2 linked regions of the Coraliomargarita algicola genome follow. The protein of the gene in region 2 binds, or shares a complex with, the protein of the main gene of each other region. Links are inferred from orthologs where the notes say so. Each region holds a gene or a part of one and is shown on either strand. Other genes may lie near its edges.

Region 1 (2,986 bases), 2.2 Mb from region 2 along the record:
TCCATACGCTGGTTGATCACCTCCCAGCGCTTGAGCAAAATGTGGAGGTCGCGGATGAAGTAGCGGGCCTTTTTACCTTCGCCAGCGGTGCGCACGATGATGCCCATGCCTTCGGGCAAGGTGAGGTCGCGCAAGATGCCCTTCAGGCGGGAGCGCTCCTTTTTGTCTTCAATCTTACGGGAGATTCCCAGGGTGCCGGTGTAAGGCATGAGCACGAGGAAACGGCCGGGCAGCGCGATATTGGTGGTGGTGCGTGGTCCTTTAGTGCCGATTTGGCCTTTGGTGATCTGTAGCACGATCTCGCTGCCGATCGGGTAGAGGCGTGGGATGTCTTTGACGGTGATCTTTTCCGCTTCGCGCTTGCGTTGCTTTTCAGATTTATTGTCGCGGACGACTTCGATGGTATTGTCCTTGGCGGCTGGCAGGATGTCCCAGTAGTGCAGGAAGGCATTTTTCTCTTCGCCGATATCGACGAAAGCCGCCTTGAGCCCCGGCTCAAGGTTTTGAATGCGTCCCTTGAAAATGGCGCCGACTTCGCGCGCTTCACCAGTACGTTCGACTTCGAACTTCTCGAGCACGCCGTCCTGAAGTAGGGCGACACGTTTTTCGAGTGGCTCGGAGTTGATGATGAGCTCGGTGTAGGACTTTTTTTCCGCCTTGATCGCTTTGACGATGCGAGTGATCAGCGGTTGGGTCTTTTCACGTTTGGCTGCGTCGTCTTTGAGCGCACGGGTATCGATGCGTTCAGCTTTTTTTTCCTTGGGAGCAGAAATGAGCTCTTTGGTGTATTGATCGTCGCTATTGGCGTTGCCCTTAGCATCGTGATTAGAAGTGTTTTGAGTGGTTGATTCGTCGTTCATTGGTCTTGGTTTCCCGTGGGTGAGGTGGGGATCCCAAGTTTTGACTGTTCTGACTCTCAAATCTGTGTGTGCGTGGGTGGATCAGCATCATGAAAAATCCTTTCGATACCGATATACACTTTGCACAAGACCTTGTAGAATAAAACAGCTCAAAACAAAGGAGCCTCCGTAACTTAAAAACGGAAGCGGGAGTCCGGTAATCGGGGTGATGCCGATAGTCATGCCAATGTTGATGAAGAAGTGGACGAGGAATAGAATACTGACACCGATGGCCAGTTGCATTCCAAATCGATCTCTTGCGAGTCCGGCAATACGTATGCCGTTGGCGACCATCAGGCAAAATAGCCCGACGACGAACGCGCTTCCAAGAAAGCCTGTTTCCTCCGCGATTACGGAGAAAATAAAGTCGTTGTGTGCCACCGCTTGAGGGAGATAGCCGAGCTGCGCTTGGGTACCTTTAAGGTAGCCTTTGCCCGACAATCCACCGGTTGCGGCAGAAATTTTTGCTTGATTGGCATTCCAGCTTGCGCCGGTGCCACTCGGGTCCACCACGTCGGGAGCGACGAAGGTGAGGATCCGATTTCTTTGATAATTGCGAATAGGGAGTAGCGATTGATAGTCGCCAATCACCTCTGTACCGTCAGAATTTTTCGCTTCGCGCTGAGCTTCCAGATGCTGACTGTAACCGTAAAGATCGACTCCCAACACTGCCAGTGCGATCGCGAATGCTGCGAACGCACTAAGGAAAAATTTCTCGGATAACCGGGAAACATATAGCAGAGCGAAAATCATAGGTGGAAAGACAAGCGAGGAACCTAGATCGGGTTGCAGGAAAATCAACAACATTGGAAGCAAAAAGACACCGGCCATTTTGGTTAGTACCAGCAGCGAATCTTTGACTGTGCCGATCTCGGATCGGGCCAAAATACTGGCTGCCATAATCAGGGTGCCGATCTTGGCTCCTTCGGTCGGTTGTACACGAGTGACCCCGAGATCGATCCAGCGCCGCGCCCCCATGTCTTCAAAGCTGATGGGGCTAAATTTGGTGGTCAGCAAGAGGCCGAAGATGCCTGCAATGTAGATAAAATGGGCGTATTGCAGGATCAATTTATAGTTAATCGCGGAGATCGCGGTATAGGTGCCCAGCCCTATAATGATCCAGAATAGCTGCCGTTTCCAGTGGCCCCCATCGTAGGAAATCTGCGCGGAATAGATGAAAAGCAGCCCGATTGCACAGAGTAGCAGTATGCAGAGAGGATTGATCAGGTCGAAGCGCAACCGTTCCCCCGGATTCATCAGGTTCTGATACTTTTTACTAAATATACGGCGATAGACGGACATTTTTTGCGGCGCAAAAAAAAAGAATAGTGGATTAGGAGTTCAGAATTGGGAGACTATAAGACTGTTCTGGCAGTCTGGGCTAGTGGCTGCTAGCCAATTCTCACTGCTTTTAGTTCACATCTCCCAGGTAGTTGCTGTTCGGCTTGAAGCCACCGTCTTTGAAAAATGGTTTGATGGCTTCCGGCAGAAAACGCCGCTGGGGCAAGTCTGCGAGCGGGATCCATTCTACGCCGATCTGCTTTTTATCATGTTCGGTGCCCGGCCCGATGCCGGCGGGGTTGGGCAGTGAACAGCTAAAGACGTGTTCAACTTGGTGAAAGGCGTGGTGTGATTTGCGAAATTCGTGATTTTTGCCGATATACTCACGTATGTAGAGTAATTCGCCGACTTCGACTTCGGTCCCAATCTCCTCCAGACACTCGCGCTCGAGTCCTTGGCGTAGGGTCTCTCCATGGCGCTGTCCTCCGCCCGGTAGGATGTAAAATACACCCGTCCGGTCGCGCATTTTGATGGCGAGGACTTTTTGATCCAAAATGATGAGGGCTCGTGCCGCTGTTCGAATATGGCGCATAGTAAACTTTTACAGCCAAAAGCAGATTCTCACAGGAGCAAGACTCAACACGGTTTCTGTGAAATTTGTGTAGCGATAGCTGGTGCTACTTGCGATTTCTGCGGAATGTGCCACTACTGCGGGACTATGGTTGAGATTATTGACAGCATGGGCAGTGATGCTTTCAAAGCACAGTTTGGAGATTCTCCGCAGTTGCTTTCCTTTTTGGAGGCTA
Region 2 (3,195 bases):
AGTCGATGATGGTCGCATCGCGCTGGCAGCCCAGAACTCCCAAGACGCTAACCTGACCGTTCTCAATTTTACCCGAGCATCCACAATACTGCCTCGCCACGCCTACACTACGAGTGCCCTTCTTCAGGAAGGAAGTCTCATCGAGCAACAGCATACTCTCTGAGTTGCCGCCCAGTAATGCATTTGCATCGCGAGCCACTTGATCGACCAAGGCTCGGTGGTTCCAGTTCGATTCGCTAACGAAGTTGTGCACCGATTGATAATCGACTTGATCGATTTTCTCACCGATGCGCTCAATGTTTTTACGCCGAATATCTCCTAGTAGGCCACTTAGATACTGGCGTGCGTGTAAAGTGCGATTGCGCCCCTGAGAGATAAAGTAACTCGAATAGTCGTCGCAAAACTCCATAAAGTCGCGCGCTATAGAGCGAAGGCCTGTAACGTCATATTTTTTTATTTCGCGATCCGATTACCCGGAATCGCGAACGCGTAGATTCATATTTTTAAGCGAGAGCACCAGGCAATCCTAGCAGGCGAAAAAGTACAAGCTTAAAGTTTAACAATGTAGAATTATGGCTATCTTGCGGCTGAAAAACCTGCGCGCTCGGGATACTGCTCGATAAATTCTAATAAGATGTCTTTGGCTACGGGACCAGCGGTGGAACCTCCGTGGTAGCGTTCACTGGCATTGGTACCTTCGACCATGACGGCGACGGCGATCTGCGGATTCTCTACCGGGGCAAAACCTACAAACCATGCTAAATTGACGCCTTTGCCGTGAGCACGAAAATCCGCGGTGCCGGTCTTACCGGCAATGCGCAAACCATCGATCTGCACTAAGCGACCAGTGCCGTCTTGACCAACGACACGCTCCATCCCCTCCCAAAGTGCATCATGCTGCTTTTGCGTTAAGCCAATTGCTTCGCCTCCGTGTTCGACTCGCTGGACCTCCTCATTGGTCAATGCGCGTAAAGTGGGCTGAGTGCGCGTTTCATTGCGCGCAATGGATGCAATCACTGTCGCCATCTGTAAGGGGGTAACGAGCAAGAAGCCTTGGCCGATCGCGGTGTTGGCTGTATCTCCTGGCACCCAACCGGAACCGATCTGCTCACGCTTCCACTCTTTACTTGGCACTACCAAACGACTGGTTTCAAAGGGAATCTGAATGCCGGTCTTTTGATCCAGACCGAAGCGTTTGGCCTCGGCACTTAATACATCGATTCCCATCTCCAGCCCTTCGGCATAATAAAACACGTTGCAACTCGCTTCAATCGAGGCGGCTAGATCAACAATTCCGTGGCCGTAGCGGGCATTACAACGAAAGATGCGATTGCCTAAACGATAGAGTCCTTGGCAGTCATGTTCCGTCTCAGGCGTCATCGAGCCATGCCGCATACCAGCGATCGAGGTGATGAGTTTGAACGTGGATCCTGGAGGGTAAGACAGCTGGACGGCGCGATTAAGCCAAGCACCACGCTCGTTGATCTCGTCGAATGTGTTGCGTGGAATAAAGGGGCTGAGGTCATTGAGGTCATAACTGGGATGACTGGCAATGGCCAGTACCTCGCCGGAATGTATGTCTAACGCAACTGCTGCGCCCGTGCGCTCGCCGAGCGCGGTTTCAGCTGCCAACTGCAAGTCGATGTCGATGCTAGTGATCAAGTCCTGCCCCTGCTTGGGCGTCTTCATCTCTAGCATGGAATCTTGAAATCCGAGGGGATCGACACGCCAAATCTCAGTGCCCGTCTCGCCAGATAACAAATCGTTAAAATGTCGTTCGAGGCCGGTTTTCCCGCGCTTGGTTTTAAAGGTAAAAGTCTTAATCCCATCATCGGGAATTTCATCAGGGTCTGGATTCACATTTTGCACGTAGCCGAGTGTATGCGCTGCGGCGACTCCGTAGGGATAATAGCGTGCGGTATCGGTATGTATCTGGATGGCTGACTTCACAGGCACTTGCTCAATCAGGCGGGCATATTGATCCGCATTGAGGTCTTCGACTAAGGGCAAGGGTAGTAGGAGTTGCTCATTAAAATGGCGAATTATCTTACGCATGGACAAGCTGTCGTCTCGTCCGGTGATTCGATTGATCTGATCGATGTAGCGCTGAATCACGTTTTGGCGAGCGATCCATTGCAGATCATTATAATTTGGCGTCAGCTGTGAATCTTCACGCTCGGATTCGGGCGTCTGCTCATAGGCCTGCCTCAGTTTCTCGCGTTCGGCACGAATAATTTGCGAATACTCACTGCGAAATTCACGCCGCAGGTCATCGAGATAAACGACTGCGGAGTATTGCGGTCGGTTGCCGACCAGAAGGTTGCCTTTGCGATCATAGATATCACCGCGTGGGCCTGGCTTGAAAATACGCCGCTCCGTTTGGCGCCTCTCGATTTCCTCATACTTTTGGTAGGCAATCAACTGCCGCCATCCCAAGCCTACCAGCAGGGTGATACCAGCCGCCATCACGATCCAGAAGAAAAAGAGAATACGAGGGTTCTCACCGCGATGAAAGTCGTAGCCGCTCATAGGATCGGGAAATCCTCTGGTTCAGTATCGAAGCGAAAGAGCGCAAATAGCATACGCTCAAAATCAAAAAACCACGGAGCCACAAATAAGAGCACCAAATGCGACGCAAGACTGGTCACAATGACCTGCAACCAAAAGCCAGGACTGGAAAAATAGGCATAGCCCATCCAAAATGTGACAAGTAGAATGCAAAAAAAGTTCAAACCATGCGCCAGCATAATCGGATGGTAGTTGTGCTCGGCGCGAAAACGAATACGCATTTGAAAAACAAAGGCACCGGCAAAAAGGAAACCGATGGTGAACAGGCCGAAGCTCGCTGGCAGTGCGGCATCCACCCATAACCCAGTAAAAAAGGTGCAGATGAAATACGACTGATGCCGCAAGTAAAGAGCGGGGAATACCAGCATTGGCCCTAAGAGCATGAGGTAAATAGACCCACTCGTCAGCGCTGAGTTCACCAGCAAAGTCAAGTAGAGCAGCAGCGCATTGGCTCCAAACATGAGTATGGCACGTGGGTCAAGGAGCATCGGAATCAAGGTCAATCGGATAAAGCGGAATCAAAACCGCCACCTCGTGCAAGCTGAGCAAGTCAGAATTGAGCTCCACGGTGCCAGTCTGAAAGATACCAGTGCTACCAGGTTGTAACCAGTTCACACGCCCAATCAT

The links. The genes of interacting proteins can lie anywhere in the genome.
Region 1: the proteins of mrdA (region 2) and SH580_RS04375 are in contact, whole or in part, in a crystal structure (PDB 6PL5), measured with the Thermus thermophilus proteins. The link is inferred for Coraliomargarita algicola from one-to-one orthologs. Residues at the interface, in WP_223903432.1 of Thermus thermophilus: Arg4, Ile5, His6, Leu8, Ala9, Phe12, Ala15, Leu16, Leu19, Gly20, Arg22, Ala23, Trp24, Leu26, Gln27, Val28, Tyr31, Tyr34, Leu36, Leu43, Thr45, Asp47, Lys156, Gln157, Gly158, Ser160, Val184, Leu201, Glu202; in WP_223903423.1 of Thermus thermophilus: Phe161, Val165, Phe168, Val169, Leu172, Pro198, Tyr199, Glu202, Tyr211, Arg212, Asp213, Gln220, Val221, Gln223, Ser224, Ile226, Ala227, Ile228, Gly229, Ser230, Gly266, Phe267, Val270, Leu274, Tyr277, Gly278, Leu281, Phe285, Leu289, Arg297.

The regions. Positions count from the first base shown.
Region 1 is NZ_CP138858.1:1,138,239-1,141,224, reverse strand. What follows is about bases 75-2,864. They hold SH580_RS04375 (FtsW/RodA/SpoVE family cell cycle protein), read right to left. Parts: upstream 2,202-2,864; coding sequence 948-2,201; downstream 75-947. Other genes in these bases: SH580_RS04370 (NUDIX domain-containing protein), read right to left, coding at 2,311-2,772; SH580_RS04380 (Rne/Rng family ribonuclease), read right to left, coding at 75-860. Also shown: more of SH580_RS04380, read right to left, coding at 1-74; SH580_RS04365 (hypothetical protein), read left to right, coding at 2,899-2,986. UniProt on the Escherichia coli protein: Peptidoglycan polymerase that is essential for cell wall elongation. Also required for the maintenance of the rod cell shape. Functions probably in conjunction with the penicillin-binding protein 2 (mrdA).
Region 2 is NZ_CP138858.1:3,289,276-3,292,470, reverse strand. What follows is about bases 54-3,052. They hold mrdA (penicillin-binding protein 2), read right to left. Parts: upstream 2,530-3,052; coding sequence 577-2,529; downstream 54-576. Other genes in these bases: mreC (rod shape-determining protein MreC), read right to left, coding at 3,046-3,052; SH580_RS13355 (hypothetical protein), read right to left, coding at 2,526-3,052; SH580_RS13365 (IS701 family transposase), read right to left, coding at 54-409. Outside these bases: more of SH580_RS13365, read right to left, coding at 1-53; more of SH580_RS13355, read right to left, coding at 3,053-3,056; more of mreC, read right to left, coding at 3,053-3,195. UniProt on the Escherichia coli protein: Catalyzes cross-linking of the peptidoglycan cell wall. Responsible for the determination of the rod shape of the cell. Is probably required for lateral peptidoglycan synthesis and maintenance of the correct diameter during lateral and centripetal growth.